DNA from 2 places in the Streptomyces sp. NPDC005141 genome. Region 2 is predicted to be linked to the other one. Evidence: predicted binding sites of a transcription regulator. Region 2 holds the regulator's gene; the other holds the start of a gene.
What was found. Region 2 encodes HspR, which represses chaperone genes until heat shock. Its sites were predicted from a motif close to TTGAGNNNNNNNNNCTCAA; they were not measured.
Positions count from the first base shown of each region.

Region 1: the regulator HspR is predicted to act here: its motif matches at 1,517-1,535, upstream of lon (endopeptidase La).

Region 1 covers NZ_JBSFYW010000005.1:82,100-85,511, reverse strand. The annotation lists gene lon (endopeptidase La) at 1-1,494, opposite strand, end outside; gene ACWD68_RS05785 (GNAT family N-acetyltransferase) at 1,764-2,465, shown strand; gene ACWD68_RS05780 (hypothetical protein) at 3,132-3,412, shown strand, end outside.
Region 2 covers NZ_JBSFYW010000012.1:43,670-47,081, forward strand. The annotation lists gene grpE (nucleotide exchange factor GrpE) at 1-276, shown strand, start outside; gene dnaJ (molecular chaperone DnaJ) at 310-1,497, shown strand; gene ACWD68_RS12205 (heat shock protein transcriptional repressor HspR) at 1,505-1,957, shown strand; gene ACWD68_RS12210 (fibronectin type III domain-containing protein) at 2,022-3,412, opposite strand, start outside.

The DNA.
Region 1 (3,412 bases), on a different contig from region 2:
GACCAGCTCCATGCGGTCGAGCAGGGCCTCCGGGATGGCTTCGAGCACATTGGCCGTGGCCAGGAACACGACGTCGGAGAGGTCGAGTTCGACCTCCAGGTAGTGGTCGCGGAAGGTGTGGTTCTGTGCCGGGTCGAGGACTTCGAGCAGCGCCGCCGCCGGGTCGCCCCGGAAGTCGGAGCCGACCTTGTCGATCTCGTCGAGCAGGACCACCGGGTTCATCGACCCGGCCTCCTTGATGGCGCGGACGATCCGGCCGGGCAGCGCGCCGACGTACGTACGGCGGTGTCCGCGGATCTCGGCCTCGTCCCGCACGCCGCCGAGGGCGACGCGGACGAACTTTCGGCCCATGGCGTGCGCGACGGACTCGCCGAGCGAGGTCTTGCCGACGCCGGGCGGACCGACGAGCGCGAGCACGGCACCGCCGCGCCGGCCGCCGACGACTCCGAGACCGCGCTCGGAGCGCCGCTTGCGCACGGCGAGGTACTCGGTGATGCGCTCCTTCACGTCCTCCAGGCCGGCGTGCTCGGCGTCGAGCACGGACTGGGCGCCCTGGATGTCGTACGCGTCCTCGGTCCGCTCGGTCCACGGCAGCTCCAGGACGGTGTCGAGCCAGGTCCTGATCCAGCTGCCCTCGGGCGACTGGTCGCTGGACCGCTCCAGCTTCTCGACCTCCTTGAGGGCGGCCTCGCGGACGTTCTCCGGAAGATCGGCGGCCTCGACGCGGGCGCGGTAGTCGTCGGACTCCTCCTCGCCGTCCTCGCCCCTGAGGTCACGCAGTTCCTTGCGTACGGCTTCCAGCTGGCGCCGCAGCAGGAACTCGCGCTGCTGCTTGTCGACGCCCTCCTGGACGTCCTTGGCGATGGACTCGGCGACATCCTGCTCGGCGAGGTGCTCGCGGAGCTGCTCGGTGGCGAGCTTCAGCCGGGCCACCGGATCGGCGGTCTCCAGCAGCTCGACCTTCTGCTGGACGGTCAGGAACGGTGAGTAACCGGAATTGTCGGCAAGGGCGGAAACATCGTCGATCTGCTGCACCCTGTCCACGACCTGCCAGGCCGCGCGCTTGCGCAGCCAGCTGGTGGCCAGGGCCTTGTACTCCTTCACCAGGTCGGCCACCCGGCCGGGCATCGGGTCGGGCACGGTCTCCTCGACACGGGTGCCCTCGACCCAGAGCGCGGCACCGGGACCGGTGGTCCCCGCGCCCACCTTCACGCGCCCGCGCCCGCGAATCAGCGCGCCCGGGTCGCCGTCGGCCAGCCGGCCGACCTGCTCGACGGTGCCGAGCACTCCGGTGCTCGCGTAGGTCCCGTCGATGCGTGGCACCAGGAGTACCTGAGGCTTGCCGGGCGTTGAACGGGCGGCGGCCTGGGCGGCCTCCACCGCGGCACGCACATCGGTGTCGTTCAGATCCAGCGGAACCACCATTCCGGGCAGCACGACCTCGTCGTCGAGCGGCAGCACGGGCAGAGTGAGTGATGCGGACGTCGAAGCCATGATCTCCCCTTCGGCAGTCAAGTTGAGCTATGCCGACTCAATGCACGGCGGCTCCCCAATGTTCCCCGGCGGCTGTTCGCTCTGAGCGATCACTTCCGATCGACTGTCACCCCGCACGCATCACCGCTGGTCATCACCGGTCCACGGGGCCGGGGGCCGATCGAGCGGGAAGCCGCCATCGGAGTGCCCTTCGAAGGGTGGCGCGACGTCGGCCCACCCTGGCATCATCACCGGATGAGTAATGGCTCAAATGGCAAAATGACCATTACATGAACCGGAAGCGAGCGCAGGGGGCAGCGGTGGACAGGATCGTGCGGGCCTGGGTGGACGGGTGGGTCGTCTCGCGCGGGGCGGCGCCGCCCGTCGTCGAGGGATGGGGGTACACGATCGACGTGGGGCAGAAGGGGCACGTCACGCGCCATGTCCTCGGGGCGGCGAACGACCACGTCGAGGAGGCCGCGGTCCGCAAGGTCGCGGACGCGGTGACCGCGGCCGGAGTCTGGCTCAAGGTCTTCGCCGAGCCTTCGGTCGTCCGGCCCTGGCTCGGCACGGGCTGGTGGATCGACCCCGAGCCCGGCTACCTGATGTCCGCGCCCCTGACCGATGCCGGGAGCGCCGCGCCGGAGCGTTCCCTGCCCGTCGGCTACCGGCTGCGCACCTGGACCCTCGGGGGCGTCACTCGCGCCCTGGTCACGGCATCGGACGGCTCCTGGGCGGCCCGCGGCCAGATCGCTCCCACCGGCAGGACGGCGGTCGTCGACCAGATAGAGACGTCGGTGGAGCACCGGCGGCGGGGGCTCGGCCGCCTCGTCATGCGAACCCTCACCCGGGCCGCCGCGGACCAGGGCGCCGAGACCGGAGTCCTGGCGGGAACGCCGGAGGGGCGGGCCCTGTACGAGTCACTGGGGTGGCGGGTGGAGGCTCCCCTGCTGAGCGGTCACCACGTCGGGAACCGGCACGAGGAGCCGTAGTCCGGCCGCTCCCGGCAGGATCACGGGGAACCTCCCAGGCCTGGGAGAGGCGCGCCCGACTCCGGCCCGGTGCAGGTGTCGGCTCGGCCGGTGCAGTGTCGGCTCGGCCGGTGCAGTGTCGGCTCGGCCGGTGCAGTGTCGGCTCGGCCGGTGCAGTGTCGGCTCGGCTGGCGCGGGCGTCCGCTCGGCTGGCGCGGGCGTCCGCTCGGCTGGCGCGGGCGTCCGCTCGGCTGGCGCGGGCGTCCGCTCGGCTGGCGCGGGCGTCCGCTCGGCTGGCGCGGGCGTCCGCTCGGCCGGTGGACGCGCCGGTTGGCCCGGTGGCGCTCCGGTCCACGGTGCGGCGCTCCTTCCGTCGCACCCCACCGTTCGCGCCCCCCGGGTCGCTGTCCATGACCGGCGCCCGTACCGGCCGACGCACAGCAACTCCTCGAGGAGCGGCTCCGCAGGAAGGGACCTCGGGGGTCAGGCATCCGCTGTAAGGCCCCGGCCCGCCACCGTGATCGACCGCAGCAGCCGGTCCGCGTAGGCGCGGAAGGGGCCCACCATGTCGAAGCCCTCGGGGCTGCTCGCCGAAGGACCGCCCGAAGCTGTACGTGCGGGGCGTCTCGGAGCGGACGGCGGGCGGACGGGCAGGTCGTCGCCGATCCCCTCGACGCGGACCTCTCCGTGCTGCGCCTGGCGACTCCGTACGAGCGGCGTCCCGGGCTCTTCGAGTCCTTCTTCCACGCCGGCTCGCTCGCCTTCCCCGAGGACGAATTGAAGGACGTCCTGCGGCTGCTGGACGCGGTGCCCACACTGGTGTGCGTCAACCTCGAACGGCCCGCCGTCCTCCCCGAGATCACCGAACGGGCCGCCGCCCTGATCGCCGACTCGGCGCGAGCGACGCAGCGCTCCTCGACGCGCCTTCGGGCGGGCGACGGCAGAGGGGCGGCTGCCCTTCGAACTGC
Region 2 (3,412 bases):
ACCGTCGCGGCGAAGATGGGCCTCCAGCAGTTCGGCAAGGAGGGCGAGCCCTTCGACCCGACGATCCACGAGGCCCTGATGCACTCGTACGCGCCGGACGTCACCGAGACGACGTGCGTGGCGATTCTGCAGCCGGGGTATCGCTTCGGCGAGCGCACCATCCGCCCCGCGCGGGTGGCCGTCGCCGAACCGCAGCCCGGGGCGCAGACGGTCAAGGCCGAGGAGTCGGCCGAGGCGGTCGAGGACAAGGAGAGCGGTGGCCCGGACGAGGGCTGAGCTTGACCGGATGAGGAAGGAGGGACGTCGGGGATGAGCACCAAGGACTTCATCGAGAAGGACTTCTACAAGGTCCTCGGCGTCCCCAAGGACGCCACCGAGGCCGAGATCAAGAAGGCGTACCGGAAGCTCGCCCGCGAGTTCCACCCGGACGCCAACAAGGGCAACACCAAGGCCGAGGAGCGCTTCAAGGAGATCTCCGAGGCGAACGACGTGCTCGGCGACCCCAAGAAGCGCAAGGAGTACGACGAGGCACGCGCCCTCTTCGGCAACGGTGGATTCCGGCCGGGTCCCGGCGCGGGCGGCGGCAACTTCAACTTCGACCTGGGCGACCTCTTCGGAGGCGGCGCCCAGGGCCAGGGAGCGGGAGGAGCAGGCGGCTTCGGCGGCGGCATCGGTGACGTCTTCGGGGGCCTGTTCAACCGCGGCGGCGCCACCACGGGGACGCGTACGCAGCCCCGGCGCGGCCAGGACATCGACACCGAGGTCACGCTGTCCTTCACGGAGGCGGTGGACGGCGCGACCGTTCCGCTGCGCATGACCTCGCAGCAGCCGTGCAAGGCCTGCTCCGGCACCGGCGACAAGAACGGCACACCGCGCGTGTGCCCGACCTGTGTCGGCACCGGCCAGGTGGCGCGGGGCTCCGGTGGCGGGTTCTCGCTGACGGACCCCTGCCCGGACTGCAAGGGCCGCGGCCTGATCGCCGAGCACCCCTGCATGGAGTGCACCGGCAGCGGCCGCGCCAAGTCGTCCCGCACGATGCAGGTCCGCATCCCGGCGGGGGTCACCGACGGGCAGCGGATCCGGCTGCGCGGCAAGGGAGCGCCCGGTGAACGGGGCGGCCCGTCCGGCGATCTGTACGTCACCGTCCATGTGGACGCCCACCCGGTCTTCGGCCGCAAGGGCGACAACCTCTCCGTCACCGTGCCCGTCACCTTCACGGAGGCGGCGCTCGGCGGCGAGGTGAAGGTGCCGACGCTGGGCGGACCCGCGGTGACCCTGAAGCTGCCGCCGGGCACGCCCAACGGACGCACCATGCGCGCCCGGGGAAGGGGCGCGGTCCGCAAGGACGGCACCCGGGGCGATCTCCTCGTCACCGTCGAAGTGGCGGTCCCCCAGGACGTGTCGGGCAAGGCTCGTGACGCTCTGGAGGCGTATCGCGAGGCGACCGCGGATGAGGATCCGCGGGCGGAGCTGTTCCAGGCCGCGAAGGGAGCATGACGGAGCCATGGATACGACCGGTCGTCGGCGCAACCCGTACGAACTGACCGAGGAGACACCGGTCTACGTCATCTCGGTGGCGGCCCAGCTCTCCGGACTGCACCCGCAGACCCTGCGTCAGTACGACCGGCTCGGCCTGGTCTCTCCCGACCGCACGGCCGGGCGGGGCCGCCGTTACTCGGCCCGTGACATCGAACTGCTGCGCGCCGTCCAGCAGTTGTCGCAGGACGAGGGCATCAACCTGGCCGGCATCAAGCGCATCATCGAGCTGGAGAACCAGGTGGCCGCGCTCCAGTCCCGCGTCGCGGAGCTGGAGTCGGCCCTCGACGGTGCCGCGGCCGCCATGCAGCAGCGCGAGGCCGCCGTGCACGCCTCGTACCGCCGTGACCTGGTCCCGTACCAGGAGGTCCAGCAGACCAGCGCGCTGGTGGTGTGGCGTCCCAAGCGGTCGTCCGAGTAGGACCCGAACACCTGAAGGGCCCGGAGGTCATCGACCTCCGGGCCCTCTCGTGTGCCGTCAGGTCCTAGCGGTTGACCATGACCTCGACCGAGGACTTCCGCTCGCCCGCCCGGCCGTACACGTCCACGGCGCGCACGGAGACCGTGCAGGGACCCGTGTACTGCGGGGTCCAGGCGACGCTGTCCGAGTCCGTGAACCGGGTGCCGCTGGAGCCGCAGGCTCCGGAGACCTCCCAGGAGTACCCCTTCAGCAGCCGTCCCTCGTCACCCGCCCCGGGCCGTACGCCGACGGTGATGGGGAAGCGGGTTCCTCCCTCGGAGACCACGGTCAGCCGCGGCGCGGCGGGCCCGGTGGCGGTGGCGGGCGTCAGACGGTCGACGGCGGCCTGCGTGGAGGGCACCGACTCGGCTCCCCCGTTGTCGACCGAGGCGACGTAGTAGGACGCGGTGCCCCGCGGGGCGGAGGTGTCGGCGTAGGAGGTGGCCGTCGCCCCGGCGCTGCCCACCAGGGTCCACGCGCCCTGGGCGGACGTACGGCGGTAGACGTGGAATCCGGTGACCATCGTGTCGGGGTCCTTCGCCGGGGTCCAGGTGACCTGGGTGGAGGCGTCGGCGGGCGTGCCCCGGAGCGCGGACGGCGCGGGCGCCGTGGACTCCTCGGGGCGCATGACCGTCACGCCCTCGGAGACGGGGGAGACGTTCCAGGAGCCGTCGACGGCGTGGACGGTGTACCTGTAGTCGGTCCCCACCTCGGCGATCCGGTCCGTGTACGACGTCCCGAGGACGAGCTCGGGTCCGTCGGGGTCGCTCTGCCCGAGCGGTGCGGCCCACACCTCGTAGTGGTCGACGTCCGCCGAAGAGGGCGACCACGTCAGGATGTTGCCCGCGGTGGTGCCCTGTGCCGACAGGCCGGTGACGCGCGCGGGTGCCGTCCGGTCGGCGGTGGTCACCGGGCGGTCCGTCGTCCCCGTGGACTCGTTGCCGGCCTTGTCGTAGGCGCGGACCTCGTAGTAGTAGGTCTCGCCGGTCACCGGGAGGGCCGCGTCGGTGTACGAGGTGGCGGTCGTCGTGGTCAGCCGCGTCCAGGCGGTGCTGCCCTTGAGGCGGCGCAGGACGCGGTAGCCCGCGAGGTCCATCTCCTTGTTCGGCGACCAGGAGACCTTGGCCTTGCCCGTGACGGTGTCGTAGGTCGCCGAAGAACCCGTGGGCACAAGTGGCTTGATCTTGTCAGTGGTGGCGGAAGTGACGGTTTTGTAGGCGAAGGTGACATTTGCCTTGCCCGTCCAATTAACGAAATCGACGCGAAGAGTGTGCTTTCCGGGCGGAATAGTGAGGTTGACCGTTTTCGACCGGGTGGCCGAGACGTTCTTCCAGAGGTCGACCTTGCGCACGTCGTCCAGATGGACCCGTATTCCGTCCTGGGTTGTGACGGGGAGGGTGAAGGGGCCGCCCGATC